Regions from separate parts of the Mesorhizobium sp. C264A genome, predicted to be linked through region 1. Evidence: predicted binding sites of a transcription regulator. Region 1 holds the regulator's gene; the other holds the start of a gene.
The links. The regulator PhoB, encoded in region 1, activates phosphate uptake and scavenging genes when phosphate is short. The targets are predictions, from matches to a motif close to TGTCATNNANCTGTCAT.

Region 1 (15,587 bases):
CCTGCAACGCGAGTATGGGAGGAATGATCATGACGGTTGCCGATATGAACAGGCTGGAGCAGGCCGCCCGGGTGTCGATGAGCGGCTTTCAGGATCCTGACGCTTCAGCCTCGCCTTTGCAGCACGCCTGGCATCCCTTGCTTCGCGTCGCCGCTGTCGCGCTCGTCGCCGCTGTTGTGCTGATCGTGGCGTCGCAATTGGTCTGAGCCAGATGCTCAGGTTCACGCTGCTCCCAAGCAGCCTGGCTCAGAAACTGTCCAGCTCGTAGCCGACCAATTATTAACGCCCCTTTCGGCACAGGAACTTTGACGGCTGTGGACCGTTCTTATGGCGAGAGGACGTGTCGCCGTGGAACACATCGCCGCTTTGCTTCTGGTAATTGGCTGTTCGAACAACATGACCGAATGCCGTGAACTGCCGGTGCCGGTCAGTGTTTTCGAAACCGCCGAAGCATGCACGGCAGAACGTCCATTCGCTGCCGGCGACGTGCAGGGTCAGGCCGAGCACGTCGTTGCCAAATGTCTTACGGTCGACCCCGCGCTGGAGGATGATTACGACCAGATCGTCTGGAACGTGCGCCCGGACGGCACCCTCGACGCGTCTTTGCAGATTTCCAGTGTCGTGGTCGCGTCGAACGCCACGCGCCGCGAAAAAGACTCTCTTAGCCAACAATAAGATCGAGCGGGCAAAGGCTGCTGTTTCGTGCTAAATAGCGGCTGGAGCTTACTAAAGTGAGGACAAAAGTGAGGAGAGATTCTATGCGGAAATTGATTATTGCCATGGTTGCGGTGGTCGCCGTCAGCGGCTGCAGCACGACCGAGCAGGATGTCGGTGTCGGCGCCGGTGTCGGTGCTTTGGCCGGCGGACTGATCGGCGGCGGCAAGGGTGCGCTGATCGGCGCAGCCGTTGGCGCCGGTTCCGGCCTGCTGGTGCGCAACCTGCGCAACGGCTATTGCCAGTATCGCGACAATCGCGGCCGGCTCTACACCGCTCGCTGCTGATCCGCTTCAAAAGCGTCAGACAATCGCGACGGAGACCGGTCAGCCGGTCTCCGTTTGTTTGACTGCATCAGGCTGCGGGATCCTGATTTCCACCGTAAGCCCATCGATGCGAAAATCTCGGGCAATCGTGCCGCGCAATTCGCGCGTGACATTGAGGTCGATCAGCTTGGTGCCGAAGCCGGTCTTCGCCGGCGCTTCGAGTTCCTTCTGCCCGGCCTCGCGCCAGTTCAGAACCAGCATCCGCTCGGACCCGCGCCCCTCGAACGACCAGTCGACCTTGAGCGCACCCACGGAATTGCCGGCCTCGCCATATTTCAGCGCATTCGTCGCCAGTTCGTGAAAGGTCAGGCCAAGCGCCTGCGTCGTCCTCTCGTCGAGCAGCACCTGAGGCCCTGACAATATCCCTTCCGGAAGCTCCTTGCCGAACACCTGGCCGAGCTCGATGCGCAGCAGGTCGCCAAGATCGGCCTTCTGCCAGCGCGAACGCGTCAGCATATCCTGGGAAGCCGCCATTGCCTGCAGGCGGGCTGAGAAGGAAGTTGAGAACTCCTTCACGTCGGTTGCTTGCGCTGCCGTCTGGCGCGCAATCGCCAGCACCCGCGTGATCGAATTCTTGATCCGATGCTTCATCTCCTGCAGCATCAAATCCTTTTCGAGCAGGCTTTTTTCCGTCGTTTCATGCAGCAGCGACTTGGCGTCGTAGGCGCGCTCCTGGTAGCGCGCCACCAACGCGATGGCCCCGGCCAGAAGCAGGCCGAACAGCCCGAGCATGACCGGAATGGCGCGCGAGGACGGTTGCGAAAATGCACTTGTCGGCCGAAACAGCACCGTCCACGGCCGACCGGCGACGATGATCTTGCGCGTCACCAACAGCCTGTCGCCAAAGCTCGCAACCGGCGGCGTTTCCGACTGGAACAGAAGATTGTCGGCGTCGGCCGTGCCGTCATAGACCGCGGTGTTGACCGGCAGCAAAGGCGTGCGGCTGAGCGCGGTCTGGAACAGGTCGCGGGCGCGGAAGGCCGCGTAGAGAAGGCCTGATGTCGATGATCTGGACGCATTGATACCATCCGGCGCGGTTTCGACATTGAGCCTGACGAAGACCAGGAAACCGGTAAAGGTCTGCGCCGCGCCAGTGTCCTGGCCGAGCTGGACCAGACCGCTTGCGTGCTGTGCGTCATCGGCCATCGCTTTTTCGATCGCCTCGCGCCGCACCGGCTCGGTGAACATGTCGTAGCCGATGGTGGATTCGTTGGCAGGGTCGAGCGGCTCGAACAGCACGACGGGCGTGCGCCATGGCTGTGTCGTGTCCGGATAGACCGTGTGGGCGGCGCCGCGGTCGCGCAACATGTCGCGCTCGACCGCCGCTTCGTCACCGGTCTTGGCCAGCCTGAGATAGCCGATGCCGCGCAGGCCGGCGAAATTGTTATCGACATCGAGGGCGCTGAAGAAGGCCTTGAATTCGCTACCTGAAATCTCGCCATTGCGGGCGTCGAACAGCGCCTGCGTCGAGCGCAGCAGTGACAGATGCAGATCGATACGGCTTTCGATGCGGTTGAGCGCGTCGTCGGCCGTCGCCTCGAACTTGATGCGCGCCGCTTCCTGGGTCGCGAAATAGGCGAAGCCCGCCATCGTCAGGCTGATCAGTGCAACGGCAATGAAGGCAAGGATCGGGAAAAACTTCTTCAACGCAGGCCCATGGACGGTTCGGGACCTTTATGGGCAAGTCGCCGCGGCAAGACAATGGCGCGGCTAAGCCATAATGACAGCTGGCATATCATGCATATTTAGCCGGCTTATCGATCTCGAGCATCAGTGAACATGACAGCTGACGATAGCGTGGTCTCAGGCCGCGATCTTCAGCGCACCCGGACCGGGAATGGCGCCGGGCGGGCACTTTCCCAGGATGATCATGCCGAGCACTTCGTCCTGGGTCACATCGGTGGTGCGCGCGGTGCCGACGACCTGGCCGTTCTTCATCACGCAGACTCGGTCGGCAAGCTCGAACACGTCGTGAATGTCGTGGCTGATCAGGAAAATGCCGATGCCGTCGGCCTTGAGCTGCTTGACCAGTTCGCCGACCTGCGCCGTCTCCTGCGGCCCAAGCGCGGCCGTCGGTTCGTCCATGATCAGGATGCGGGCGTTGAACAGGATGGCGCGTGCGATCGCCACCGACTGGCGCTGGCCGCCCGACAGCTTGATTACCGGCTCCTTGAACCGCTGGAAGCGCGGATTGAGCCGGCCCATCACCTTGCGCGCCTCGGCCTCCATGGCGACATCGTCGAGTGTCCCCCACGCGGTCATCAGTTCGCGGCCGAGGAAGAGGTTGGCGGCAGCGTCGACATTGTCGGCCAGCGCAAGCGTCTGGTAGATCGTTTCGATGCCGTATTTCTTGGCGTCGCGCGGATTGGAGATCGAGGCCTCCTGGCCGTTGACCAAGATCTGGCCGGCATCGCGCTTGTAGGCGCCCGACAGGATCTTGATCAGCGTCGACTTACCGGCGCCGTTGTGGCCAAGCAGCGCCACCACTTCGCCCGGGAAAAGATCGATGGACGCATCGTCGACGGCGCGAATGCCACCGAACGCGATCGAGATGTTGCGCATGTCGATCAGTGGCGTACCGGTGGGAGCCGTTTTTTCCATAATCGTTCCTCCCTAGACGCGCTTGCGGTAGACGGTGTCGAGCCAGACGGCGATGACCAGGACAGCGCCAACGACAATGCTCTGCAGCGGCGAGTCGATGCCGAGCAGCACCATGCCGGATTGCAGCGACTGCATCAGAAGCGCGCCGAGCATGGCGCCCATCACCGTTCCGGCGCCGCCCGCGAGCGACGTGCCGCCGATGACAGCGGCCGCGATCACCAAAAGCTCGTCCAGTGTGCCCAGCGCATTGGTTGACGCATTGAGACGGGCCGACGAGATCGCCGCGCTGATTGCAGCCAGCACACCCATGATCATGAACACCTTCATGGTCACCCAGCGCGTGTTGATGCCGGCGAGTTCCGCTGCCTCCGGATTGCCGCCGATGGCGAAGACATAGCGGCCGAAACGCGTGCGCTTGGTGATGAACGTCATGATGATGCCGACAATCACCGCCATCAGCACCGGTATGGCGATGCCATGCGCGATGAACAGCCCGCCTTCGGGAACGGTGATGCCGTTCTGCTGTGCGTACTGGCGCACGATGCCGATCGGCCATGGATAGGAATTGGCGATCCACACGGCGCCGAGGATGGCCGCGCAAGCGACCACGCCAAGCAAGGTCTCGGCCCAGACGGGGCGCAGTGGAAAGCTGAAGCGCTTGCGCTGCGAGCGACCGTTGAGCAGCGCGAAGGCGACCGCCGCGCAGGCGACAATGCCGACGATCCAGCTGGCAGCGGCGCCAATCGAGCCGCGTGGTCCGCCGCCCATCAGCTGGAAGGTGGCGTCGAGTGGCGCGACCGTGCGCCCGCTGGTGATGAGCCATGCCATGCCGCGCCAGACCAGCAGGCCACCAAGCGTCACGATAAAGGCCGGAACCTGCATATAGGCGATGATGAAGCCCTGGAACGCGCCGATCAGCAGACCAAGCACCACGCCGGCGGCAAGCGCGACGATCCAGAGCCAGGGGTTTCCAAGCTGGAAGCCGATGACGCGAATCAGGAATTCGGCCTGTGCCACGCCCATGATCATGCCGATCACGCCTTCGACGGAGCCCACCGAAAGGTCGATGTTGCGCATCACGATGACCAATACCATGCCGGTCGCCATGATCGCGACCGAGGACGTCTGCACCGACAGGTTCCAAAGATTGCGCGGCGTCAGGAAAAGCCCACCCGACAGGATATGTATGCCGACCCAGATGACCAGCAGCGCGCCGACCATGCCGAGCATGCGCGTGTCGAGCTCGGTCGCTTTCAGGAACCGGGCGACCGCGCCGAGTTCAGACGCTCGTGCCGTATCGGCCTGCGGATTTGAGGTCGTGTCGGTCATGATGTCCTCCAGCGGCTTGCCGTCTGGCGCGGATGCCGGACCACAGCCTAGAAGTTTGCCGCCGATGGCGGAAACACACAATTCTCGTAGAGAAAACGCCGCGGCTTGACAGCCGCGGCGCCTCATTTCTTCAAGTCGTCGAGATCAGTTGCAAGCCGCGACGCTGCCGGCGGCGACGCCCGTGCAGACTTCGTCCTTCTTGATCCAGCCGGCGTCGATGACGACGTTGAGGTTGTCCTTGGTGATCGCGACGGGGGTCAGGAACAGCGACTTGACGGTGTTGCCGCCAGGCGTGGTGAAGTCCTTGGCGCCGGCAATGTCGCCCGTCTTCTTGCCATCGGCAAGCTGCGAGGCGATCTCGGCGGCGTTCTTGCCGAGTTCGCGCGCGTCCTTCCACACCGACACCGTCTGCGTGCCGAGCGCGATGCGGTTCAGAGCGGCATGGTCGCCGTCCTGGCCGGAGACCGGAACCGTTCCGGCAAGGCCCTGCGCCGTCAGCGCGGCGACAACGCCGCCGGCGGTGCCGTCATTGGCCGCAACCACGGCATCGACCTTGTTGTCATTGGCGGTCAGGAACTGTTCCATGTTCTTCTGGGCATTGGCCGGCAGCCAGCCATCGGTATAGGCCTCGCCGACATTCTTGATCTTGCCCGAGTCGATGGCTTCCTTGAGCACTTCCATCGAGCCCGAGAACAGGAAATCGGCATTCGGATCCGAGCCCGAGCCCTTGATGAAGACATAGTTGCCTTCGGGCTTCGCCTTGAACACTTCGCGGGCCTGCATGCGGCCGACTTCCTTGTTATCGAAGGTCAGGTAGAAGACGTCCTTGTTCTCGATCAGGCGGTCATAGCCGACGACCGGAATGCCTTCGTCCAGCGCCTTCTGCACCGCCGGGCCGATGGCCGAGGCGTCCTGCGCCAGGATGATCAGCGAGTTGGCGCCCTGCGAGATCAGGCTTTCGACGTCGGTCAGCTGCTTGCCGGGATTGGACTGCGCGTCGGCCGAAATGTACTTGTCGCCGGCAGCCTCGATCGCCGTTTTCATCGCCGCCTCGTCGGTCTTCCAGCGCTCTTCCTGGAAGTTCGACCACGACACGCCGATGACCTTGTCCTTCGCCTGCGCGACCGACATCAGCGCCAGCGACATGGCGACACCCGCCAGCATGGCGGCTGCAAATCTGTTCATCATAATCCTCCCTGCGCCGCGTGCGGCGCGACAAAACTGGCCCGAGGGCCGGCACACAGAGGCCCTATTTTTTCGAGCCTCGAAAAAATACTGGTTCAATGATAAGGCGCTGTCAACATCGATTCTGATGGATTCTGATGGCCTTGCCGAATTTTTTCGAGGTCCGCAATAAACAATGACAGGGCTGCCGGCGTCTGCCAATATTTGGCTGGTGCCGTCGAACGCCTTCACTATCATGAGGCGCGAGGAGGCCGGGAGGAAACAAATGTCGGTTGGAATCCGCCACGACGATCTGCGCCGTCGCAACCGTGCCATGGTGATTTCGGCCGTGCGCCGGGCCGGCCAGCCGTCGCGGACCGAGATTGCGGCGACCACCGGCCTCAGCCACTCGACCATATCGGCAATCTCGTCTGATCTGATTCAAGAAGGCGTCCTGATTGAAGGCAAACCTGGCGAGACAGGCGCACTGAAACGCGGCCGGCCGCAGGTCGGCCTTGGCCTCAACCCGGAAGCGGCGGCGGTGATGACCGTCGTGCTGTCGCTCAATTTCCTGTCCGTCACCGTCATCGACTATGCCGGCCACGTCGTCGCCGAGGAACAGCGCCGGCTGGACACGCTGACCAAGCCGCGCGACGAGCTGATTGGCGAATGCGTAGCAATCGTCCGGCGGCGGCTTGAGGATCCCGACCTCGATGTCCAGAGCATCGCCCGCATTGCCATGGGCATCCAGGGCATCACCGATTCGCAGGCGCGCGCCATGCTGTGGTCGCCAATCACGCCACTGACCGACATTGCCTTCGCCGACATGTTGGAAGTGGAATTCGGCATTCCGGCCACCATGGAGAACGACTGCAATATGATGGCGGTGGCGCTGCAATGGCGCCAGCCCGAGCGCTACCGCGACAACTTTATCGCCATCCTCTTGTCGCACGGCATCGGCATGGGACTGGTGCTGAAAGGCGAACTGTTCACCGGCACCCATTCCTCGGGCGGCGAGTTCGGCCACATGATCCACCGTCCGGGCGGCGCGCTCTGCCGCTGCGGGCGGCGCGGCTGCGTCGAGGCCTATGCCGGAAACTACGCCATCTGGCGCAGCGCCAAAATGATGGGCGAGGATGCCGAGCCGGTCGATATCGGCGACGCTGATATGCGCGCACTCGCCGCGCGCGCCCGCGAAACCGATGGCCCGGAGCGCGAAGCCTATCGCAGGGCCGGTGAGGCGCTCGGCTTCGGCCTCGGCAGCCTGTTTGCTCTGATCGATCCGGCACCCGTCGCCATGGTCGGCGTCAGCGCCGCCGCCTTCGACCTGATCGAACCGGCATTGCGCGAAGCGATCGCCCAGACCGCCGGCGGCCAGCACTCGAAATCGATCTCCTTCGACACCGAGCCCAACGAGCTGCCGCTGATCCGCGAAGGCTGCGCCATGCGCGCGCTCGGCTTCGTCGACCAGGAGATTTTCGCGCCGGGCATTCAGGCGAAATCCGGCAAGCATGTCGCCTGAATGGCCGGCAACGGCGCGACGCGCAGCATCCTAGTCTTCCCTAATAGCGTAGCCGGCGCCGCGAATGGTACGGATGACATCCGGCATGCGGCCGTTGTTGACGGCCTTGCGCAGCCGCCCGACATGCACGTCGACGGTTCGCTCGTCTATATAGATCGTCTCGCCCCAGACATTGTCGAGCAGTTGGCTGCGCGAGAACACGCGGCCGGGATGGCGCATCATGAATTCGAGCAGCCGGAACTCGGTCGGTCCGAGCCTGATCTCGCTCTTCTTGCGGTAGACCCGGTGCGATTCTCGATCGAGCACGATGTCGCCGACCTTGAGCACGCTCGACAGCACTTCCGGCTTGGCGCGGCGCAGCAGCGCTTTCACGCGCGCCATGAACTCCGGCGTCGAGAATGGCTTGACCAGATAGTCGTCGGCACCGGTGGACAGGCCGCGCACGCGGTCGCTTTCCTCACCGCGCGCGGTCAGCATGATGATCGGCAGCCGCTCGGTTTCGGGCCGCACTCTAAGCCGCCGGCAGAGCTCGATGCCGGAAACAGCCGGCACCATCCAGTCGAGCACCAGGAGATCGGGCACGTTTTCCTGCAGGCGGATCTCGGCCTCGTCGCCGCGTGTCACCACCTCGACCTGATAGCCTTCGGATTCGAGGTTGTAGCGGAGGAGCACGCCTAGTGGCTCCTCGTCCTCCACGACCATGATGCGTGGCGCGATCATAGGCAGTTCACCCTCATCAGGCCGGCGTGGCCATCGCCGTCTCGTCCTGCTTCGGACGATTGGCGGGCAATTGCTGGCCGGTCAGCACATAATACGCATTTTCGGCGATGTTGGTGACATGATCGCCGATGCGCTCAAGATTCTTGGCGCAGAACAAGAGATGCGTGCAGGCGGTGATGTTGCGAGGGTCTTCCATCATGTAGGTCAAGAGCTCACGAAACACGGACGTGTATTTGACGTCGATGCGCTCGTCGTCATTCCTGAGTTTTGCAAGAGCTGCCGCATCGGTGGCGGCATATTCCTCGACGACGCCTTGCACCTGGATCAGCACCAGTTGCGCCATGGCATCGATGGAGTGCGAGAGGTCGCGCGGCGTGACGCTCAAGCCCACGGTGCCGACGCGTTTGGCGATGTTCTTGGCGAGATCGCCGATGCGCTCGAGGTCGCCGGCCATGCGGATCGAGCCGACCACGGCGCGCAGATCGTTGGCCATCGGCTGGCGCTTGGCGATCAGCGTGATGGCGCGGTCGTCCAGTTCGCGCTGGCGCGCATCCATGATGGCGTCGTCGGAAACGACACGCTGTGCCAGCGCATTGTCCGAATTGAGCAGCGCCCTGGTCGAGCCGCTGACCATCGAGCCTGCCAGATCGCCCATGTCGCGGATCAGCTTGCTGATCTGCCCGAGCTCTTCATCGAAGGAGGCGACGGTATGTTCACCCATGATCTTGGTCCTCGTGCCTGAAATTCACCCGCCGGAAGGTTCAGCCGAAGCGGCCGGTAATGTAATCTTGGGTGCGCTTGTCGTCGGGGTTGGTGAACATCTTGTCGGTTGCGCCCTCCTCGACGAGATAGCCGAGATGGAACATCGCCGTGCGCTGCGACACGCGCGCCGCCTGCTGCATCGAATGGGTGACGATGACGATCGTGTAGTTCTGGCGCAGTTCGTCGATCAGCTCCTCGACACGGGCGGTGGCGATCGGATCAAGCGCCGAGCAGGGCTCATCCATCAGGATCACTTCCGGCGACACGGCGATGGCGCGCGCGATGCACAGGCGCTGCTGCTGGCCGCCGGACAGGCCGGTGCCGGGCTCCTGCAGGCGGTCCTTGACCTCGTTCCAGATCGCCGCCTTCTTCAGGCTCTGCTCGACGATCTGGTCCATGTCGGACTTGCGCTTGGCCAGCCCATGGATGCGCGGGCCGTAGGCGACGTTCTCGTAGATCGACTTCGGGAACGGATTGGGTTTCTGGAACACCATGCCGACGCGTGCGCGCAGTTCGACGACATCGATGTTCTTGTCGTAGATGTCGTCTTCATCGAGCGTGATCTTGCCGGTCACCCGCGCCGAATCGATGGTGTCGTTCATGCGGTTGAGGCAGCGCAGGAAGGTCGACTTGCCGCAGCCGGACGGGCCGATCAGCGCCGTCACCTGGTTCTGGCGGACGTCGAGATTGACGTCGAACAACGCCTGCTTCTCGCCGTAGAAGACGCCGACCTTGTCGCCGCGCATCTTGATGACTTCGTTCGACTTGGCGTTCATTTTGTCGCCCACTGCATTTTCAAGGGACTGTTCGGTCATGATGTTCATACCAAATTGCCTTTTTTCTACCAGCGCCGCTCGAACCGGCGCCGAAGCACGATCGCGGTGATGTTCATGGCCATGAGGAAGACGAGCAGGATGATGATGGCGCCGGACATGCGCTCGACAAAAGCGCGCTCAGCCTCGTTTGCCCACATATAGATCTGCACCGGCAGCGCGGTCGCCGGATCGAAAGGCGTCGTCGGATAATCGGCGACGAAAGCGACCATGCCGATCAAGAGCAGCGGTGCTGTCTCGCCGAGCGCACGCGCCAGGCCGATGATGGTGCCGGTAAGGATGCCCGGAGCGGCAAGCGGCAGGATGTGGTGGAACACCATCTGCATCTTGGAGGCGCCGAGGCCGAGCGCCGCCGAGCGGATCGACGGCGGCACCGCGGCAAGGGCGGCGCGCGTGGCGATGACGATGGTCGGCAGCGTCATCAGCGTCAGCACCAGGCCGCCGACGAAGGAAGCCGAGCGCGGCATGCCGAGGAAGTTGATGAACACGGCAAGGCCGAGCAGGCCGAAGACGATCGACGGCACCGCCGCGAGATTGTTGATGTTGACCTCGATCAGGTCGGTGAAGCGGTTCTTCTTGGCGAATTCCTCGAGATAGATCGAGGCGGCGACGCCGATCGGCAGCGCCAGCAACAGCACGATCACCATCATGTAGAACGAGCCGATGATCGCCACGCCCATGCCCGACGTTTCGGGCCGGCTGGAGGCGCCATAGGTGAACAGGCCGGTGTTGAAATGCTCGGCCATCACGCCGTCGGCTTTAAGCTTGTTCATCCAGTCGATCTGCTGGTTGGACACCTTGCGGCGCGCTTCATCGACGCCGAGGTCGATCTGACCCTTGAAGGCCGAGTCGAGGTTCGCGGCAGCCAGGATGTCGACGTCACGCGTCCTGCCGATCACCGACGGATCGGCGGAGACGATGTCGCGCAGCTGGACGCGGGCGCCTTCCGACAGGAAGCCCTTGAGCTTCAGCATCATCGGCTTGTTGGCCGGATCGATGCCGAGCTTGGCCACCAGCGCGTTTTCGGCGAGCTTGGGATAGTTCGCCTTGATCAGCACGGTAGGGTCGGTGGCGCGCTTGCCGGAGGGATCGATCACCTTCTCGTCGAAGGTCACCGGCAGCGTCACGGTCGTCTGCCAGAAGGCGGTGTAGCCTTTCGAGACGATGGTGATCAGCATGATGGCCAGGAACGCCAGGCCCACCGAGATCGCAATCACGCCATAGATGCGGAACCGGCGTTCGGCGGCATAGCGCGCCTTCAGCCCGATGTCGCGGCGCGGACGCGCGACGGCACCCGCCATCGTGTCCAGGGGGATGTCGGTCATTCGTACTGCTCCCGGTACTTGCGCACGATGTAGAGGGCGACGATGTTCATCACCAGCGTCAGCGCGAACAGCGTCAGGCCGAGCGCGAAGGCGACCAGCGTCTGCGGCGAGTTGAACTCGAGATCGCCGGTCAGCTGGTTGACAATCTTGACGGTGATGGTCGTCATCGCCTCGAACGGATTGGCCGTCAGATTGGCGGCGACGCCCGCCGCCAGCACGACGATCATCGTCTCGCCGATGGCGCGCGACGCCGTCAACAGGATGGCGCCGACGATGCCGGGCAGTGCCGCCGGCAGGATCACCCGCTTGATCGTCTCGGAGCGCGTGGCACCGAGGCCGAGCGAGCCGTCACGCATTGCGCGCGGCACCGCGGTGATGATGTCGTCGGACAAAGAGGACACGACCGGGATCAGCATGACGCCCATCACCAGGCCGGCGGTGAAGATGCTCTGGCCCTGGATGAAGGGAGAGCCGCCGGTGAGGGCTGCCGAGAGGTCGCGCAGGAACGGTCCGAGCGTGACCACGGCGAAGATGCCGTAGACGATGGTCGGGATGCCGGCCAGCAGTTCAAGCGCGGGCTTGACCACCGACCGGACGCTGCGCGAGGCGTATTCGGACATGTAGACCGCCGACATCAGCCCGACCGGCACTGCGACCAGAAGCGCAACGGCGGCGATGTAGAGCGTGCCGGCCAGTAGCGGGATCAGGCCGAACTGACCCTGGCTGCCGCCGGAACCGGCGGCGGCGAAACGCGGATCCCACACCGTTCCGAAGAAGAAGCTCATCGGCGACACGCTCTCGAAGAAGGTGATGGTCTGGAACAGCATCGACAGCACGATGCCGACCGTGGTCAGGATGGCGATGGTCGAGGCCGCAAGCAGCCCCCACAGCATCAGCTTCTCGACGTTGTTGCGCGCCCTGGCGCGCGGCGCGATCTGCCTCAGCGCATAGAAGGCGCCGGCGACCGACAGCGCGAAGGTCAGCACGGCGCTGAACAGGCCGAGCCGGTCCTGGACCTGGTTCGCCTCGACCGCGATCGGAATCATATAGTCCTGGGTGTCGCTGGCCAGTGCCACGCCCTTGGCGGCGAGCAGCGGCTGCAATTCGGCGAAAGTAGCGGGAAGTGCGGTATCGCCATCGAGCCGGCGCAGGCCCTTGGCCAGGCTCTTCACCAGGCTGGCGTCGAGCGCTTCGCTGGCCACCTTTGTGTCGGCGGTGCGCTCGGGCAAAGCGGCATGGATATGCCGGTCGAGATAGAAGGAAGAGCCGATATCCCAGACGGCGAGCAAAAGGACGGCAGGCAGGACCGCGATCAGAAAGGCCCACCAGCCATGATAATGCGCGCGCGAATGCGGCTTGACCTTGCCGGTATCCTGCGCCGCGGCGCGCTGGCGGCCGATCACAAAAGCGACCACGCCTATGGCAATGACTATGGCGAGTACGAGCAAGGACGACATCACCCACCCCAGGGAAAATTCAGATCGCCGCCGCCGTTGCGGCAAGCGGCGAAATCAGGGCGCGGATTTGGTCCGCGCCCTGATCCGGTCGGTTGATTACATTGTCTTTCCGGCGGCGAAGGCGTCGCGCTGGCCCTGACGTTCGGCGTCGGGAGCGGAAACCAGGCCGTACTGGGCGAGCGGGCTTTCCGGGCCGATCATCTGGTCATCAAGGAAGAACTCGACATATTCCTTGAGGCCGGGAACGACGCCCAGATGCGCCTTCTTGACGTAGAAGAACAACGGCCGCGACACGGGGTACGTGCCATCGGCGATGGTCTGCGTCGAAGGCACGATGCCTTCCACGGTAGCGACCTTCAGCTTGTCGGCATTGTTCTCGTAGAAGGCGAGGCCGAACACGCCAACGCCGGTCTTGTTGGAGTCGATGCGGGCCAGCGTCTCGGTGTAGTCGCCATCGATGTCGACAGCCTTGCCGTCCTTGCGGATGGCGATGCAGGTCTTGCCGATTTCCTTGTCGTCGGCGATGCCGGCAGCCTTCAAAGCGGCCTTGTCGCAGCCGGCGTCGAGCAGCTTGGTCTCGAACACTTCACGGGTGCCGTGCTTCTCACCCGGGATATAGGCGGCGATATCCCAGTCGGGCAGCTTCGGATTGACCTGGTTCCACTTGGTGTTCGGGTTGTCGACCAGCTTGCCGTCGACCACCAGCTTGGCGGCGAGCGCCTTGTAGATGTCGGCGGGAACCAGCGCCCAGTCCGGACCCTTGATGTCGGTGGCAAAGACGATGCCGTCATAGCCGATGCGGACTTCCTGGACGTCCTTGACGCCGGCGTCGGCGCAGGACTTCAGCTCGTCCTTCTTGATCGGGCGCGAGGAGTTGGCGATGTCGATCGTGTCTTCGCCGACGCCCTTGCAGAACTCCTTGATGCCGGCGCCGCTGCCGCCGGACTCGACCACCGGGGTCTTGAAGTTGGTGAAGGTTTCGCCGAACTGCTCGGCGACGATCTTGGCGTAAGGCAGCACGGTCGACGAACCGGCGACCTGGATCTGGTCACGCGCAGCGGCGACACCGGACGATGCGGCGAACGCTACCGCCACGGCCGATGCCGTAACGAGGAATTTCTTCATGTGGCCTGCTCCTGTTCGGAAGATGGTCTCTTGGCGCCCTCTTCAAACCGGCGCCCGCTGAGGCCAATAGCCTTCGATTATTACAGTCGCATGACAGTTTCGTGTCAGCCCGGTAACGTCGCACAGACGCCTCGTGAGCCGCAGCCTTTAAGCCGGTTTGTGGGGATGGAAGTTGCCGCTGGAATCAGACGCTTGCGCGATTCGTGCTGGCATCAAGTCCCGGCAGATCGCAGGCCGCGATGCCGAGAAAGAAAAACCGGACGGGAGCGCGTTGCCCGTGGCCAGAGCGAATTTTGGCCGAGCCATCGCCAAAAACAGGTCCGTTGGGGTAGATTCGACGCTGTTTCTTGTCGGCGGTCGCTTGCTCCCGCCCGTAACTGAATGAGCGGTTTCGTTGCGACCATTGTCCTGACTGGGCGCCAGCTTTGATATGGTGCGATCGCACCATAGCCTTGGCTGTTGCGGCGCGGCCGAATCCCGGCCGGCGCCGCAGGTTGCTATCCAGCGTCTCGTTGGGCTTCGCCTGATATGCCGACCCAGCGCTCGACCTTTTCGAGCAGCGCCCTGGGGCTGATCGGCTTGGGCAGATAGTCGTCCATGCCGGCTTCCAGGCAGCGCTCACGGTCGCCCTTCAAGGCATGCGCGGTGACGCCGACGATCGGGATATGCATACCCGTATGTTCTTCCAGCCGGCGAATTGCGGCGGTGGCCTCGAGCCCGTTCATCTCCGGCATCGAGACGTCCATCAGGATCATGCGCGGATTAAGCCGGCCGAAGGCATCAAGCGCCTTGCGGCCGTTGCCGACGATTTCGAAACTGTAGCCGGTTTCGCCGATTATCTGGGTGAACACCATCTGGTTCACTTCATTGTCCTCCGCAACGAGGATGTCGAGCCGACGTTCATCCCCGGCGGCCCGGGCGCGGGCACGAACCGGCGGCGGTTGCAGCAGGGCGCGTTCCGAGGCAGCGAGCGGCGGCTTTGCCGGCGACGGTTCGTTCCTGCCGCCGCCGGAACCGCTGCTTGCCGCCGGCAGCACACGGCCGTCTGTGATATTGTGATGGTGCCGCTGGATGGTGGCGACCAGCGTTTCCAGAAGCACCGAGGAACGCGCCGGCTTGATTAGCTGGGCGTCGATGCCGAGATCGCGATAGCTGGTGTTGGCGAGCGACTGGTCGACCGAAGTCAGCATGATGATCGGCGTGTCGGCCAGCCCTGCGGTGCTGCGCACGACGCGCGCCATCTCGGCGCCGCTCATCCCCGGCATCTGATAATCGAGCACGACGCAATCGACCGGCACGCCGTAGGCAGCCGCGGCGACCAGCACCTTGAGCCCTTCGGGTCCGCTTTCGGCGGCGCAGGAATCGAAGGTCCATGACGCCATCTGCTCGCTCAGGATCGATCGGTTGACGGCATTGTCGTCGACGATCAGCACCCGTGAGCCGGTCACGTCGACCGGCATGATCCGCCGTCCGGTCTGTTCCTCGGCCCTGGGCAATGTCACGGTGAACCAGAAGGTCGAGCCCTTGCCTTCGGCGCTCTCGACACCGATCTCGCCGCCCATCAACTCGACCAGCCGCGAGGTGATGGCGAGCCCGAGCCCCGTGCCTTCGTGGCGTCTGGTCGACGAGGTGTCGGCCTGACTGAATTTTTCGAAGACGAGCTTCAGTTTCTGCTGCGGAATGCCGATGCCGGTGTCGGTGACCGAAAC
Region 2 (15,587 bases), 120 kb from region 1:
GGCGCATTGCACCCCGGCATCATGCCTTGGCGATGCGCTTTTTCCAGCTGCGGATCTGCTTCCTGACCTCCGACGGCGCCGTGCCGCCGAAACTGGTGCGGCTCTTCACCGAATTCTGCACCGCCAGAACCGAGAAGATGTCTGCCGTCATGCCGGGGTTGATCGACTGCAGATCCTCCAGCGACAGCTTTTCAAGGCTCACCTTCTTCTCTTCGGCCAACGCCACTGCGCCGCCGGTGACATGGTGTGCCTCACGGAAGGGCAGGCCCAGCGTTCGCACCAGCCAGTCGGCGAGGTCGGTCGCGGTCGCGTGGCCCGAGCTGGCGGCCTTCTTCATGGCGGCGGCATTGACCGTCATGTCGCGCACCATGCCGGTCATCGCCGCCAGCATCAGATCGAGCGTCTCGGCGGCGTCGAAGACCGATTCCTTGTCTTCCTGCATGTCCTTGCCATAGGTCAGCGGCATGCCCTTCATCACCGTCAGCAGCCCGACGAGATGGCCGGTGACGCGGCCGGTCTTGCCGCGCACCAGTTCGGCGGCGTCCGGGTTCTTCTTCTGCGGCATGATTGAGGAGCCGGTGGAGAAACTGTCCGACAGTCTGACAAAGCCGAATTGCGGCGTCGACCAGATGATGATTTCTTCGGCGAGCCGCGACAGATGCGTGGCGGAGATCGCCACCAGGCTCAAAAACTCCAGCGCGAAATCGCGGTCGGAGACGCTGTCCAACGAATTGCGCATCGGCTCGCGGAAGCCGAGCGCCTTGGCGGTCTTGTGGCGATCGATCGGAAAACTGGTGCCGGCAAGCGCTGCCGCGCCGAGCGGGCTTTCATCCATCCGCTCGATGGCGTCGCGGACGCGCGACAGGTCGCGCGAAAACATCTCGACATAGGCCATGCAATGGTGGCCGAAGGTCACCGGCTGCGCCGCCTGCATGTGGGTGAAGCCGGGCATCACGGTCGCCGCATGCTCCTCGGCGCGATCGAGCAAGGCTGAGATCAGCCCCTTCAGCGCCTCGGCGACGCGAAAGCACTCGTCCTTGACCCAGAGCCGGAGATCCACCGCCACCTGGTCATTGCGCGAGCGGGCGGTGTGCAGGCGGCCGGCGGCCGGGCCGATCAGGTCGGCAAGGCGGGCCTCGATGTTCATGTGAATGTCTTCCAGCCGGGTCGAGAACTCGAACGTGCCGGCCTCGATCTCTTTCAGGATCGTGTTCAGCCCGTGAGCGATTTTTTCTTGATCGGCCGCCGAAATAATGCCCGTTTCAGCCAACATCTCGCTGTGGGCGATCGAACCTCTTATGTCTTGGGCATAGAGTTTGCGGTCGAACGAAATCGACGCGTTGATCGCTTCCATGATCGCGGCCGGACCCGAGGCAAAACGTCCGCCCCACATCTGGTTGCTGGCCTTCTTGTCGCTCATCGCTATAACCCGTGCTCCGGAGCAGTCTTAGAAAATGGCAGACGGTAACAGATACTTCCCGGCCCCGCGCCTGATCCTCGCCGCTTTGCTGGCGGGCGTGCTGGCCGGCGCGGTCGCGGTATATGTCAGCGAGAGCGGGTCTGGCAACAACGCAGCCACCGGCAGCGCACCTGCGGCCGGCGCGGGCAACAGCAAGGACGACGTCGCCTGCGCCGCCAAGAGCGACCGCGCCAAAAAGGTTGCCGCCGCGGCCACCGGCCAGGTGGCGGCATTGCTGCCCGCCGATCCGCCGCAATCGCTGAAAAGTCTCGCCTTCAACGGTCCCGACGGCAAGCCGATGACGATCGCCGATCATGCCGGCAAGACCGTGCTGCTCAACCTGTGGGCGACGTGGTGCGCGCCCTGCCGTGCGGAAATGCCGGCGCTCGACGCCTTGCAGAAGGAAAAGGGCAGCGATGCCTTCGAAGTGGTCGCGGTCAATGTCGATGCCGGCGACGATGTGAAGCCCAAGAAGTTCCTCGCCGATATCGGCATCGGGTCGCTCGGCTACTACCGCGATTCGACGCTGGCGCTGTTCAACGACGTCAAGACGCGCGGCTTGGCGCTAGGCCTCCCCGTCACCATGCTGATCGATGGCGAAGGCTGCCTGGTCGCGCATATGAACGGACCGGCCGAATGGTCGGGACCGGATGCCAAGCGCCTGGTCGAGGCCGCACTCGCCCCTTAGAGCGGTTCACCGTTTCGTCGAAACGGCTACCCGCGCTAACTTTTTTGTTTCGACGCAATTTCGGACGGAAAACCGTTTCACACTAATTGCTCTAGGCTGAGCGCAGGGCCGCCGCCGGCGGCAGCATCAAGATGCTGCCGCCGCGTTGTTTGACGCCGGCGTCGTCTTGTGCCGCCGGTGCCGCTACGCCGGTCAGTTCGCTGAACGCCTCGATCGGGCTGGGCCGGCCTAGATAGTAGCCCTGGCCGATCTCGCAGGCCTCGGCGTCGAGGAATTTCAGCTCGCCCAGCGTCTCGACGCCCTCGGCCAGAACCGGCAGGCCGAGACCGCGGCCAAGCCCCAGAACGGCGCGCACGATGGCTGCCACCTGGCCGTTGCTGTCGACTGATTTGATGAATGAGCCGTCGATCTTGATCTTGTCGAAGGGGAAGGCGCGGAGATTGGACAGCGAGGAGTAGCCGGTGCCGAAATCGTCCATCGCCACACGCACGCCAAGCGCCTTCACCTGGCGCAAGGTCGCCAGCGCGCGCGGCATGTCCTTGACCAGCGCCGTTTCGGTGATCTCGAGTTCGAGCCTGCCGGGCGTCAGGCCGGAGCCGAGCAGGACTTCATGCACCTTGCGGCTGAAATTCGGATTGTGGAGCTGCACCGCCGAGACATTGACCGCGACGGTGAGAGGGTTCTTCCAGCGCGCTGCCTCGGCGCAGGCCGTCGCCAGCACCCATTCGCCGATCTGGATGATGACGCCGCTGTCTTCGGCCACCGGGATGAAGGTCGCCGGCGACACGTCGCCGCGCTGCGGATGGCGCCAGCGGATCAGCGCTTCGAACCCGACCATCCGCCCGCTGCTGATCTCCTTTTGTGGCTGGTAGACGAGGCGAAACTCATCGCGCGCCATGGCCTGGCGCAGTTCGTGCTCCATCACGCGCCGGTCTCGCGCCTCGGCGCCCATCGAGGCCTCGAAGTAACGGTAAGTGTCCTTGCCCTCGGCCTTGGCGCGGTAGAGCGCGGTGTCGGCGTGGCTGACCAGGAGTGTCGGCTCATCGGCGTCGAGCGGATAAAGTGCAATGCCGATGCTGGCCGACACCAGCCCGCCACCGACCGACAGCCGGTTTTCCTCGCGCATGGCCGCCAGCACCGCCTCGGCGATGCGGCCGGCCGCCTGCGGATCGGGAAGGTTCGGAGCGATGATGGCGAACTCGTCGCCGCCGAGACGCGCCAGCATCTGTCCGTGGCGGAGCACGGCGGAGGCGCATAGCGCCACCTTCTGCAGCATGGCATCGCCGGCGCCATGCCCGAACAGGTCGTTCACTTCCTTGAAGCGGTCGAGGTCGAGCAGCAGCAGCGCAAGATGCCCACCCTTGCCGCCGCGGTCCATTGCGGCAATTTCGGCCTCGAGCCGGCCGGAGAAACTGCGGCGGTTGGGGAGCTCGGTCAGCGGGTCGAAATGGGCGAGGCGCAGGATCTCCTGCTCGGCCTTCCGGCGTTCGCGGATGTCGCGCACGGCGACAACGCTGTGCCGCTTGCCGCAATAGTCGATGCTTCTGGCGATAAGTTCGACGGGGATGGTGGCGCCGTCATGGGCTCTGAGTTCGGCTTCCTGTGCCTGTCCGCTGCAGTCGGACATGCCGGCCGCGGTGCGTTCGCCGAAGAGATCGCCAAGCAGCATGGCGTTCAGCACTTCCGGCGCAATGCCGGTGAGTGCCGCGATGCTGTCATTGGCGCTGACGATGCGGGCGCCATCGCAGACGATCAGCCCCTCGACGGCGGCGTTGGCGAGGCCGTGCATGCGCTCGGCCTCGAGCTTGTGACGCCGGAAGCGAAGGTCGATCCACAATGCTGCGGCTGAAAGCACCAGGATAGCCAGGCTGACTGCAGCGGCGGCGAAGGCCTGCGACACCGGTTCGACCGTGAACTGCGATATCTCGATGGAGGAGTCCGGGAAGATCGACACCGCGCCCATGGCGATGAAGTGCAGGCTGCAGATCGCCAGCGTCAACAGGATGGCGGCGGCGATTGTGGCCTGCATGGACGGCCGTCGCAACACCACCAGCAGCGCCAGCGCGGCGAGGGTGACGCCTGTCAGCACCGAGACGCCGACCAGCAGCGGGTTCCAGACGATGCGCCCTTCGACCTCGAAGGCGGCCATGCCGATATAGTGCATGGCGGCGATACCAGCGCCGAGGACCGCGCCGCCGACCAGAGGGTAGTCGATGCCCCGGCGCAAGGTGGCGATCCACATGCCCGCAGCGGTCAGGGCGACGGAACCGGCGAGCGAAAGCGCCGACATTTCCGTATTGTAGGCGTTGGGGATTCCGGGAGAAAAGGCAAGCATTGCGATGAAGTGCGTCGCCCAGATACCGAAGCCGGTGGAAGTGGCTGCTATCATCAGCCAGGTATAGCGGTTGCGCTCGCTCGAGCGGTCGACATGGCGAAGCAGGTTGACCGCCGAGAAGGAAGAAATACCGCAAATGAGCGCTGCCAGTGCGACCAGTCTCAGATCGTGCTCATGCACGATACAATTATAGACCGTCAGCATCTCGCCCCACCTGCTCTCCCACAGCAATCAAGCCGTCCACTTGATTAGTATGCCACGCTTGACGAAGAATCGGTTATGCGAACTACAACTACAGCGGGTTTTTCGGGTTGTACGTTGCGGCGATCCTGTCTCATTCCAGACGCACGGTTACAGCAGCGCCTGGCGCGATGCCGCTCGGCCGATCTCGATCTGGCCGAGCGCCGGTTTGGCGGCCGCACGGTGCAGGTGCGTGGCGCTGTCACGCGGGCCCTTCACGCATCGCTGGGCGGTCGGCGATCCTTGCAGGCCCACCATGCCCCATTCTATCGCTGAGCCGGCTTGGCATTTCTCTCGGTCCTCGTTGCAAGGCGAGGGGGCGCGAAGTTAGCCGGGTATGAAATTCACGAAACAGCAACAAATCCGTTGTCCGATTGTCATCAGAGACACATATTGCGTTCGCGGGAGCGCCCCTTTCGCCAATGACAAACGGGAGATGAAACATGAAGTTGTTCGGCTTTGCGGCCGGTGTTGCCGCCACCTTGACCCTGCTTTCCACCACCTCCGCCTTCGCCGCCACCCAGATCAGTTGGTGGCATGCAATGACCGGCGCCAATGCCGAGGTGGTCGACAAGATCGCCAAGGATTTCAATGCCAGCCAGAGCGACTATGAAATTCTCCCTGTTTTCAAGGGCACCTATCCCGAAACGCTGAATGCCGGCATCGCTGCCTTTCGTGCGGGGCAAGCGCCCGACATCATCCAGGTGTTCGACGTGGGTACCGGCGTCATGATGGCCGCCGAAGGTGCGATCAAGCCGGTGGCCGATGTGCTGACCAGCGCCGGCGTGACCTTCGACAAGAGCCAGTATTTGCCCGGCATCGTCGGCTACTATTCGAAGCCGGACGGGACCATGCTGTCCTTCCCCTATAATTCCTCGTCGCCCATCCTCTACTATAACAAGGATATCTTCCAGAAGGCCGGGCTTGATGTGAACAATCCGCCAAAGACCTGGAACGAGGTGTGGGAAGCCGCCAAGAAGATCAAAGCGAGCGGCGCCGCTTCCTGCGGCTATACCTCGACGTGGTTGACCTGGATCCACCTTGAGGCCTTCGCTGCCTGGAACGACGTTTCCTATGGCACCAACCAGAACGGACTTGCCGGAACCGACGTCGAGCTCAAGATCAATGCGCCGATCTTCGTCAATCATTTCCAGGCGCTCGCCGACCTGGCCAAGGACGGCACCTTCAAATATGGCGGCCGTACATCCGAAGCCAAGCAGATCTTTCTTGCCGGAGAATGCGGCATCTTCACCGAATCGTCGGGGGGTCTCGGTGACATCGTCAAGTCGGGCATGAACTACGGCATCGGCCAGCTTCCCTATGATAGTGACGCCAAGGGCGCGCCCCAGAACACCACGCCGGGCGGCGCCAGCCTGTGGGTGTTCGGCAACAAATCGGACGAGGAATACAAGGGCGTCGCGGCGTTCTTCTCCTACCTGTCCAAGACCGAAGTGCAGGAGTATCTGCACCAGAAGTCGGGTTATCTGCCGGTGACGCTCGCTGCCTATGAGGCGACCAAGAAGTCCGGCTTCTATGACAAGAATCCGGGCCGTGAGACGCCGATCCTGCAGATGCTGGGCAAGGCGCCGACCGAGAACTCGAAGGGCGTGCGCCTCGTCAACCTGCCGCAGGTGCGCGACATCGAGAACGAGGAGTTCGAGAAGATGCTGGCCGGCCAGCAGACTGCGCAGCAGGCGCTCGACAACGCGGTCGCACGCGGCAACAAGGCGATTCAGGAAGCGATCGGAAACTGAAGCGATTTGTCAGTTGAACCTCGTCCACGCGGACCCGCGTGGACGATTTCCTGCACAGCGAGGGAATCACCCTGTCTCCACGCGTCGTCTTTCCCAACAAGACCCTGCCTTATCTGCTGGTGGCGCCGCAACTCGCCATTACGCTGATCTTTTTCTACTGGCCGACGGGGCAGGCGCTCTACCAGTCGATGCTCAGGGGAGACCCGTTCGGGCTGAAGAGCAAGTTCGTCGGGCTCGCCAATTTTCGCAAGGTGCTGGCCGACCCGGCCTACCTCAACTCGATCAAAGTTACGCTGGTGTTCTCTCTGGCGACCGCGATGGTCGCCATGGGTGTGGCCCTGTTGCTTGCCGTCATGGCCGAGAAGGTGGTGCGCGGCAAAGGCCTTTATCGCACGCTGCTGATCTGGCCGTATGCGGTGGCGCCGGCGATTGCCGGCATGTTGTGGCTGTTTCTGTTCAACCCCTCGATCGGTTCGCTGGCCTACGCGTTGAGAGGTCTCGGCATCGCCTGGGATCCCTTGCTTAACGGAAACCAAGCCATGATCCTGCTGGTATCTGCGGCTGCCTGGAAGCAGATCAGCTACAATTTCCTGTTCTTCGTCGCCGGGCTGCAGGCGGTGCCGAAGACGTTGATAGAGGCGGCGGCCATGGACGGCGCCGGGGAGACGAAGCGCTTCTGGACCATCGTCTTCCCGCTGCTCGCACCGACGACCTTCTTCCTGCTGGTCGTCAACACTGTCTATGCGCTGTTCGACACTTTCGGTATCGTTCATGCCGTCACCGGCGGCGGGCCAGGCAAGGCCACCGAGACGCTGGTCTACAAGGTCTACAATGACGGTTTCGTCAATTTGATCCTCGGCGATTCGGCCGCGCAGTCGGTCATCCTGATGGTCATCGTCATCTCACTCACGGCCATCCAGTTCCGCTATGTGGAACGCAAAGTCCACTACGGTTGAGCGCGAGCGATGATTGGTCAGTCCCCGCTTCGCGCCCTCATCGCCCACGCCGTGCTCATCCTGGGCATCCTGATCGTCGCTTTCCCGATCTACTACACCTTCGTTGCCTCCACGCAGACGCTGCAGACCATCCTCAAGCCGCCATTGCCTCTTTTGCCCGGCGACCAGGTCTGGAACAATTACAGCGAGGCGCTGTTCGGCGGTGTCGGCCGCATCGGCGGCGTCAGTGTCGGCCGATTGCTGCTCAACACCACGATCATGGCGCTCGGCATCGCGGTGGGGAAGATTTTCATCTCGATCCTTTCGGCCTATGCGATCGTGTTCTTCCGTTTTCCGCTTCGGATGGTCTTCTTCTGGCTGATCTTCATCACGCTGATGCTTCCCGTCGAGGTGCGCATCCTGCCGACCTACAAGGTGATGGTCGATCTCGGCATGATCGACACCTATGCCGGCCTGATCATTCCGCTGATCGCCTCGGCCACCGCCACGCTTCTGTTTCGCCAGTTCTTCATGACCATCCCAGGTGAGTTGGTGGAAGCGGCGCGTGTCGACGGCGCCGGACCATGGCGATTCTTTTTCGACATCCTGCTGCCGCTGTCGCGCACCAACATCGCGGCGCTGTTCGTCATCCTCTTCATTTATGGCTGGACGCAGTACCTGTGGCCGCTGCTCGTCACCAACAGCAATGACATGAACACCATCGTCATCGCACTTAGAAAGATGGTCTCCTTCGCCGATGCCGATACCCAATGGCATCTGGTCATGGTCACCGCGATGCTGGCCATACTGCCGCCGATCCTGATCGTGGTGCTGATGCAACGCTGGTTCGTGCGCGGACTTGTCGATTCCGAAAAGTGAGAAGCTGATGGCGACCGTCGATCTGAAGGATGTGAAGAAAGTCTATCCCGGCGGCGTCGAGGCGGTGAGGGGTGTCTCGATCGCCATTCCCGACAAGGAGCTTTGCGTGCTGGTTGGGCCGTCCGGCTGCGGCAAGTCCACGCTGCTGCGGATGATCGCCGGGCTTGAGACCATTTCTTCCGGCACCGTCGCTATCGACGGCAAGATCGTCAACACGATCGGTCCGACCGAGCGCGACATCGCCATGGTGTTCCAGAACTATGCGCTCTACCCGCATATGAAGGTCTACGACAACATGGCCTACGGGTTGCGCAACCGGGGTACTCCCAAGGACGAGATCGACAGCAGGGTTCGCTCGACCGCCAAGGTGCTGGAACTCACGGCGCTGCTCGACCGGCGCCCACGCGAGCTTTCCGGCGGCCAACGCCAGCGCGTGGCCATGGGTCGCGCAATCGTGCGCAATCCGAAAGTCTTCCTGTTCGACGAGCCGCTTTCCAACCTCGACGCCAAACTGCGCGGCCAGATGCGGGTTGAAATCAAGAATTTGCAGCGCTCGCTCGGTGTCACCTCGGTCTACGTCACCCACGATCAGCTTGAGGCGATGACGCTGGCCGATATTCTCGTCGTCATGAATGGCGGATTGGTCGAGCAGACGGGCGCGCCGCTTGACATTTACGAGAAGCCGGCCTCGACCTTCGTCGCCTCCTTCATCGGCGCGCCCCCGATGAACCTTTTGCCTCTTTTGCAAGCATCGGCTGGTCCAGCGCTGATTGATGGCAAGACGATTGACTTTGCGCCCACGAACGCCGCCACGCTTGGCTTCCGCCCTGAGGATGCCGACGTCACCTTCAGTGCCGAGGCATCATCCGGCGCGCTTATTCTGCCTGCGGCGGTCGAGGCGGTCGAACCTGTGGGAGCCGAAAGCTTTCTTCACTGTGCCGCCGGCGGCAACCGCATCGTCGTGCGTGTGGCCGGCCGCGCCACGGCCAAACCCGGCGATCAACTGCGCGTCGTGGCCAGGGCCGAGAAGCTGCATTGGTTCGACAATGCTGGGAAACGAGTCGATTGACGCAGCCGCTCGCGCCAATCCGACGCATCGGCAGTTCAGGCGAAGACATGCGCCTTGCCGGAGACGGTCAGGCGCACGATCTCGCCGACGGAAGGCGCGTCGATACCCGGTTTGCGCAGGATCAGCGGCGTGCTGCCTATTGCCGCGGCGTCGGGCGGATCGGGGTTGTTCAACAGCCGCACGGCAATGGTGCACATCGAGCCTGCGAATTCCGAGTCCGTCACCTCGGCGAATATCGTGCCCGCAGGACCCGACATGCCTTCGCGCGACGTGCGCTTTACCTGCACCTGCTCCGGTCGCAGCATGATGCGGGCGATGTCGCGCCGCTCCTTCGAGTCGACGGCTATGCGACCAAGCGAGGAGGTGGCGAAGCCGCCTGAAATCTTTGCCGGCAAGATGATGGCGTCGCCAAGAAACTCGGCAACCATGCGGTCTTTCGGCTGCAGATAGAGTTCTCGCGGTGTGCCGATCTGAGAGAACTTTCCGTCGCGCATGACCGCCACCTGGCTGGCGAAGGACAGCGCCTCGGCCTGGTCGTGGGTGACCAGGATGGTGGTGATGCCGGCGGCTTCGAGTAGTTCGGCGACCGCCTTGCGCATCGAGGCGCGCAGACCAGTGTCGAGCGCCGAGAACGGTTCGTCGAGAAGCATCAGCCTGGGCTTCATCGCCATGGCGCGGGCCAGCGCCACACGCTGCTGCTGGCCGCCGGAGAGCTGGTGCGGGCGGCGCTTGAGGATCGCCTTGTCGAGCCCGACGGTATAGGCGAGCTCGGCGATGCGCTCGGCGCGCTGGTCCTCGCCGCGGGCCATGCCAAAGCCGATATTGTCGCCGATGCTGAGATGCGGGAACAGGGCGCCGTCCTGCGCCACCAGGCCAATGCCGCGGCGGTGCGCCGGCACCGCATGGCCGCCATTGGCCAGCACCTCGCCGTCGAGCACGACGCGGCCCTGGTCGGGCGCCTCGAAGCCGGCGATCAGCCGCAGCAACGTCGTCTTGCCGCAGCCGGACGGGCCGACGATCGCGGTGCGACTGCCGCTTGCGGCGCTGAGCTCGATGCCGGCAAGGGCTGCGACCGGGCCGTAGTGCTTGGTGAGGCCATTGATTTCGAGAAAGCTCATCGCCCGGCCATCCGTTTCGACTGGACATAGAGCAGCCAGGTCAGCGGCAGCGACATCGCCACCATGATGAAGGCGTAAGGGGCGGCGGAGGCATAGTCGATCTCGCCGCTATAGGACCAGAACGCCATGGCCAGCGTGCGCGTGCCGTTGGGCGCCAGCATCTGGGTGGCGGTCAGCTCGTTCATGATGCCGAGCGCGACCAGCGCCATGCCGGCCGCAGCCCCCGGCGCCGACAGGCGAATCGTTGTCGACCAAAGCGCCTTCAGCGGCGGCCGGCCAAGGCTGGCGGCGGCGCGTTCGAGCTCGACCGGCGCCTGTGCGATCGAGGCTCTGAGGCTGATCAAGGCGCGCGGCAGGAACATCAGGGCATAGGCGACGAGGATTGTGAACAGCGTCTGGTAGAGCGGCATGGCGATGCGCACGGTAATGGTGACCAAGGCCAGCGCGATGACCACGCCGGGCAGCGAACCGACAATGTAGTTGCAGCCTTCGAGCAGCCGCTGCAGCGGTCCCGGCGCGCGGATCGAGATCCAGGCCATCGGCATGGCGGCGATGGTCGCAAGCAAGGCGCCGGCCAGCGCCAGGAACAGCGTCTGGCCCAGCGCCAGGCCGATCTCGTCCAAACGCCAGACATCGGCGCCGCCGGCGACCAGCCAGCGGCCGATGGTGACGAAGGGCACGCCGATGGCGAGCAGCGTGGTGACGGCAGGCAGAGCCAGGCAAGCCAGCGTGGCGCGCCCGAGCCTCGAGCGCTGCCGGTGGCGCGCCGCGCCTGAGCCGACGCGGGCATAGCGCTCTTCGCCGCGCACCAGCACCTCCAGAGCGAGCAGCACGAAGCAGCATGTCACCAGGACGCCGGCCAGCATGTTGGCGGCGGGGCCGTTGAAGGTCGACTGGAACTGGTCGACGATCGCGGTGGTGAAAGTGTCGAAGCGGATGAAGACATAGAGGCCATATTCGGCAAGCAGATGAAGTCCAACCAGCAGCGCACCGCCGCAAATGGCGAGCCTGAGCTGCGGCAGCACGACGCGCCAAAACACGCGCCATGGTCCGAGGCCAAGCGCTGCGGCCGCATCTTCCAGGGCGGGATCCAGCCGGCGCAATGCGGCCGCTAGTGGCAAATAGAGGAATGGGAAATAGGCAAGGACCGACACCAGCACGCCGGCCCACAGGCCATGCAGTCCCGGGACCAGGGTAATCCAGGCATAGGAGTGCACGAAGGCGGGGATGGCAAGCGGCGCGACCGACAGCCAGGCCCAGAGGCGGGCGCCTGGCAGGTCGCTGCGCTCGGTCAGCCATGCCAGCGTCACCGACAGCACGGTGGCGATCGGCACGGTGAGCGCCACCAGAAGCACGGTGTTGACCAGAAGTTCGCCGACGCGCGGCCGGAAGACCAGGGCCGAAGCAGTGTCCCAGCCGATCTGCACGCCGATCCAGATGATGAACGCCAGCGGCAGCAGCGACAGCAGCGAGACAATTATGGCGACAAGCGCGATCCAGGACATGGGCTTCCGGCGGGACCGCCCGACTGTCTGGCCTGAACGTGCGAGATCGACCGCAGTTTGCATCAGCTCGACCGCGCCACTGCCGCCGGGGCGGGGGCGCCGCAGGCGCGGCCGGAAACGCAATGTGTCGTCATGGACAATGCCATCTCGAAAACAGAGCGCTCCTGCGGAAAGTCCGGCAGGAGCGCAATCGTTGCCCTTTTAGGACGAACCCAGCCTAAAGCAAGCCGGCTGCCGTCATCAGGTCCGTCACCTTTTTGGAGTTCAGTGTCGCCGGATCGACCTTCGGCGCCTGCAGGTCGGCCAGCGGCACCAGCTTGGGATTGGACTGCGCGTCCTTGCCGATAGCGTATTCGAAGGACGTGCCGGTCTTCAGCACGTCCTGGCCGCCTTTCCCGGTCACCCATTTGAGGAACGCCTGGGCTTCCTTCGGGTGCTTGCTCGAGGCGAGCACGCCGCCGCCGGAGATCGAGACGAAAGCGCCGGGATCCTGGTTCTTGAAATAATGCAGTTCGACGTTCTTGCTGTTTTCGCCGGTCTTTGCCTGATCGCCGAAATAGTAATAGTGGTAGATGATTCCGCCTTCGATCTCGCCGGCATTGACCGCCTTCATCACCGTGCCGTTGCCCTTGTAGGCGGTGAAATTCTCCTTCATGGCCTTCAGCCAGTCGGCGGTTGCGGCTTCGCCCTTGAGCTCGAGCAACGCGCTGACGATGGCCTGAAAATCGGCGCCGGAAGGCGAGGCTGCCCAGCGGCCTTTCCAGCTCGGATCGGCGAGATCGAGCATCGATTTGGGCAGCTTTTCGGCCGTGAGCTTGGTTTTGTTGTAGGCAAAGACGGTGCTGCGCGCCGCGACACCCACCCATCTGCCGCTGCTCGGCTGGAATTCGGCCGGGACTTGCGCCAGCGTGTCGGCGTCGACCGGCGCGAAAAGGCCCGCCGCTTCGACCAGGGTCATCGCCGGCGAGTTTTCGGTCAGGAACACGTCGGCCGGCGAAGAAGCGCCCTCGGCGACGATCTGGTTGGAGAAATCGCTGTCGCCGCCATTGCGCAGCGTGACCTTGATGCCGGTTTCCTTGGTGAAACCTTCGACCCATTCCTTGGCCAGGCTCTCATGCTGGGCGTTGTAGACGATGATGCCGGCATCCGCGGCCATCGCCGGCCCGGCGATCATGCTCACGGCCAGCGCTGTGGCCCCCGCTAGGGTGGAGAGCGTGTATCTCATGGCGTCATCCTCAATCTCGGTGGTTCTGGTTTCGCAGGCTGCACCTATCGATACCTGACAGCAGTAGTCAACATTGCTCGGCTGCTTCAATCGGTCGCCGCTCCCGCAAACTTTCGTGATTTTGCGGCACTTTGGCTTGGACATCATTTCGCCGGACACGTAACAAATCGGTGCCGAGGCGCGAAGATCGGGGAGTGAACTCTTGTGAGCGGCAAGGATGAGGCCGAGCTTTCCCGGCTGATGCGGGCCGCGATCGCGGGAGATGAAAGGGCCTACGCCGACTTTTTGCACCGGATCGCCGCGCTGGTTCGCGGCTTTGCGAGGCGCAAGATCGTACAGGGCGGGGTCGATCCCGAGGATGTTGTGCAGGAAACCTTGCTGGCCATTCATGTGAAACGGCATACCTGGCGCCAGGACGCGCCGGTGTTGCCATGGATCTATGCGATAGCCCGCTTCAAGCTGATCGATGCTTTCCGGCGGCGCGGACGGCGCATCGAAATCGAGATCGACGAGATCGCCGAGACCTTTGCCGAGCCGGAAACCGAGACCGTCAGCGAACGCGACATCAACCGGGCGCTGGACGGACTGCCGGCTGCGCAGCGTTCCGTCGTTTCTTCGATCTCGGTCGACGGCCGCTCCATCGGCGAGACGGCGGCCACGCTCGGCGTCAGCGAGACGGCGGTGCGGGTGTCGCTGCATCGCGGGCTTGCCGCGATCGCCAAGCGATTTGGGCAGGGGCGCTTCGGGCGGCAGTGACATGAGGACGGAGGATCTCATCAAGGCACTCGACGCCGACACAAGCAGCAAGGCGATGCCGCTGCGCTCGGCCTGGTTGATGGCGGCGGCAGCCGCGGCGGTGATCGCGGCTCTGGTCTTCTTTCTCACCATCGGCCCGCGTCCCGACATCATGACCGCCATGCACACGATGCGGTTCCTGGCGAAGTTCGTGTTCACCATCGTGCTCGCCGTCACCGCCTTTGGCCTGGTCCGGGCGTTGTCGACGCCGGGCGCTTCGACGGCAAGAGCCGCGGCCTGGATGCTGGCGGCGCCGCTGCTGGTGGCCGTGGCGGTGGCTCTCGAACTGTTCATGGTGCCGGAGCCGATGTGGAGCACGCGCATGGTCGGCTCCAACATGATGATCTGCATGGGCTTCATCCCGCTGATCGGCATCGGCCCGCTTGCCGTCTTCCTGTGGATGCTGCGCTATGGCGCGCCGACGCGGCCGGTGTTGGCCGGGGCGGTCGCGGGACTGCTCGCCGGCGGCCTGGCGGCGACCTTCTACGCCGCGCACTGCTTCGACGATTCGCCGCTTTTCGTCGCCAACTGGTACACGCTCGCCATCGCCGTCCTCGCCGGTCTGGGCGCGCTCGGGGGACGGTTCTTCGTGCGCTGGTGACCGGGCCGTTCAAGATCGCCCAATAATCACCGATCCTTAATCATGCCGGGAATTGTTTGCGGGTTCACCGTGTTGCCGGTGGCTCCGGCGCAACCTTTCCTTAAAATCGATCATCCAGTGTTTTTTGCAGAAATGTGTTGCGCATGGGGTGGCATGCACAGTGATGCGACGAGAGCGAAAAAGCCTGCGGGCTGACAGTCAGGTGGCTTTGGTGCTTGCGGCCGGAGGGCTTTGCGCTGCCGTGGTCGCGCTCCTGCTGTCGCGGCTCGATGTCAGCGCCGAAGTGCTGAAACTCTGCCTGCAGATATCGGTGCCGGTCGCCGCCGTTGCGCTGATTCTCGCCGCCCTGTTCATTTACCGGATACTGGACGACCGCCGGCAGATCGCCGAAAGCGAGCAGCGTTTCCGCCGCGCCATGGAGGATTCGGCGATCGGCATCGCCATTGTCGGCCTCGACGGCCGCATCCATGAAACCAACCCGGCCTTCGCCGCCATGCTCGGCTATAGCAAGCAGGAGATCGAGGCGCTGACCTTCTTCCAGATCACCCATCCCGACGATGTGCAGATCGGCCGTGAGACGATGGACGGCATGCGGGCGGGCACCGTCAACGCCTTCCACTTCGAAAAGCGCTACCTCAGGAAGGACGGCACGCCGGTATGGGCCCATCTTGCCGGTTCCGTCATTCGCGACGAGAAGAGCGGGAGCCCGCTCTACCTGGTCTCCCAGATCGAGGATATCGATGCGCGCAAGCAATCCGAGGCGCGCATAGCCGAGGCCGAAACGCGCTGGAATTTTGCCCTGGCCAGCGCCGGACAAGGCGTCTGGGATCTTGATATGCGGAAGGGCGGCACCACCTACTCCGCCACCTGGGTGAAGATGCTGGGCTATGCCGATGGCGAACTGGACGGCGACCCCGACCGCTGGCTGGCGATGATCCACCCCGACGATCGCGAAAACGTCGCCGAAGCCGATCGTGCCCATCT

Region 2: ugpB (sn-glycerol-3-phosphate ABC transporter substrate-binding protein UgpB) is a predicted target of PhoB. The motif match lies at 5,087-5,103, and genes of this name have one in related genera.

Annotation. Positions count from the first base shown of each region.
Region 1 is NZ_JAMYVY010000002.1:1,903,445-1,919,031, reverse strand. Features, by position in the region: gene NKL04_RS28450 (hypothetical protein) at 30-206, shown strand; gene NKL04_RS28445 (hypothetical protein) at 349-675, shown strand; gene NKL04_RS28440 (YMGG-like glycine zipper-containing protein) at 759-1,001, shown strand; gene NKL04_RS28435 (CHASE domain-containing protein) at 1,041-2,687, opposite strand; gene NKL04_RS28430 (ATP-binding cassette domain-containing protein) at 2,844-3,641, opposite strand; gene NKL04_RS28425 (sugar ABC transporter permease) at 3,654-4,970, opposite strand; gene xylF (D-xylose ABC transporter substrate-binding protein) at 5,115-6,155, opposite strand; gene NKL04_RS28415 (ROK family protein) at 6,421-7,656, shown strand; gene phoB (phosphate regulon transcriptional regulator PhoB) at 7,687-8,376, opposite strand; gene phoU (phosphate signaling complex protein PhoU) at 8,393-9,097, opposite strand; gene pstB (phosphate ABC transporter ATP-binding protein PstB) at 9,138-9,962, opposite strand; gene pstA (phosphate ABC transporter permease PstA) at 9,980-11,296, opposite strand; gene pstC (phosphate ABC transporter permease subunit PstC) at 11,293-12,753, opposite strand; gene NKL04_RS28385 (substrate-binding domain-containing protein) at 12,850-13,878, opposite strand; gene NKL04_RS28380 (PAS domain-containing hybrid sensor histidine kinase/response regulator) at 14,376-15,587, opposite strand, start outside.
Region 2 is NZ_JAMYVY010000002.1:2,026,827-2,042,413, forward strand. Features, by position in the region: gene argH (argininosuccinate lyase) at 20-1,420, opposite strand; gene tlpA (thiol:disulfide interchange protein TlpA) at 1,455-2,147, shown strand; gene NKL04_RS29010 (bifunctional diguanylate cyclase/phosphodiesterase) at 2,239-4,686, opposite strand; gene ugpB (sn-glycerol-3-phosphate ABC transporter substrate-binding protein UgpB) at 5,166-6,476, shown strand; gene ugpA (sn-glycerol-3-phosphate ABC transporter permease UgpA) at 6,548-7,432, shown strand; gene ugpE (sn-glycerol-3-phosphate ABC transporter permease UgpE) at 7,442-8,290, shown strand; gene NKL04_RS29030 (sn-glycerol-3-phosphate import ATP-binding protein UgpC) at 8,298-9,359, shown strand; gene NKL04_RS29035 (ABC transporter ATP-binding protein) at 9,395-10,477, opposite strand; gene NKL04_RS29040 (ABC transporter permease) at 10,474-12,045, opposite strand; gene NKL04_RS29045 (iron ABC transporter substrate-binding protein) at 12,200-13,207, opposite strand; gene NKL04_RS29050 (sigma-70 family RNA polymerase sigma factor) at 13,412-13,963, shown strand; gene NKL04_RS29055 (NrsF family protein) at 13,965-14,603, shown strand; gene NKL04_RS29060 (PAS domain S-box protein) at 14,815-15,587, shown strand, end outside.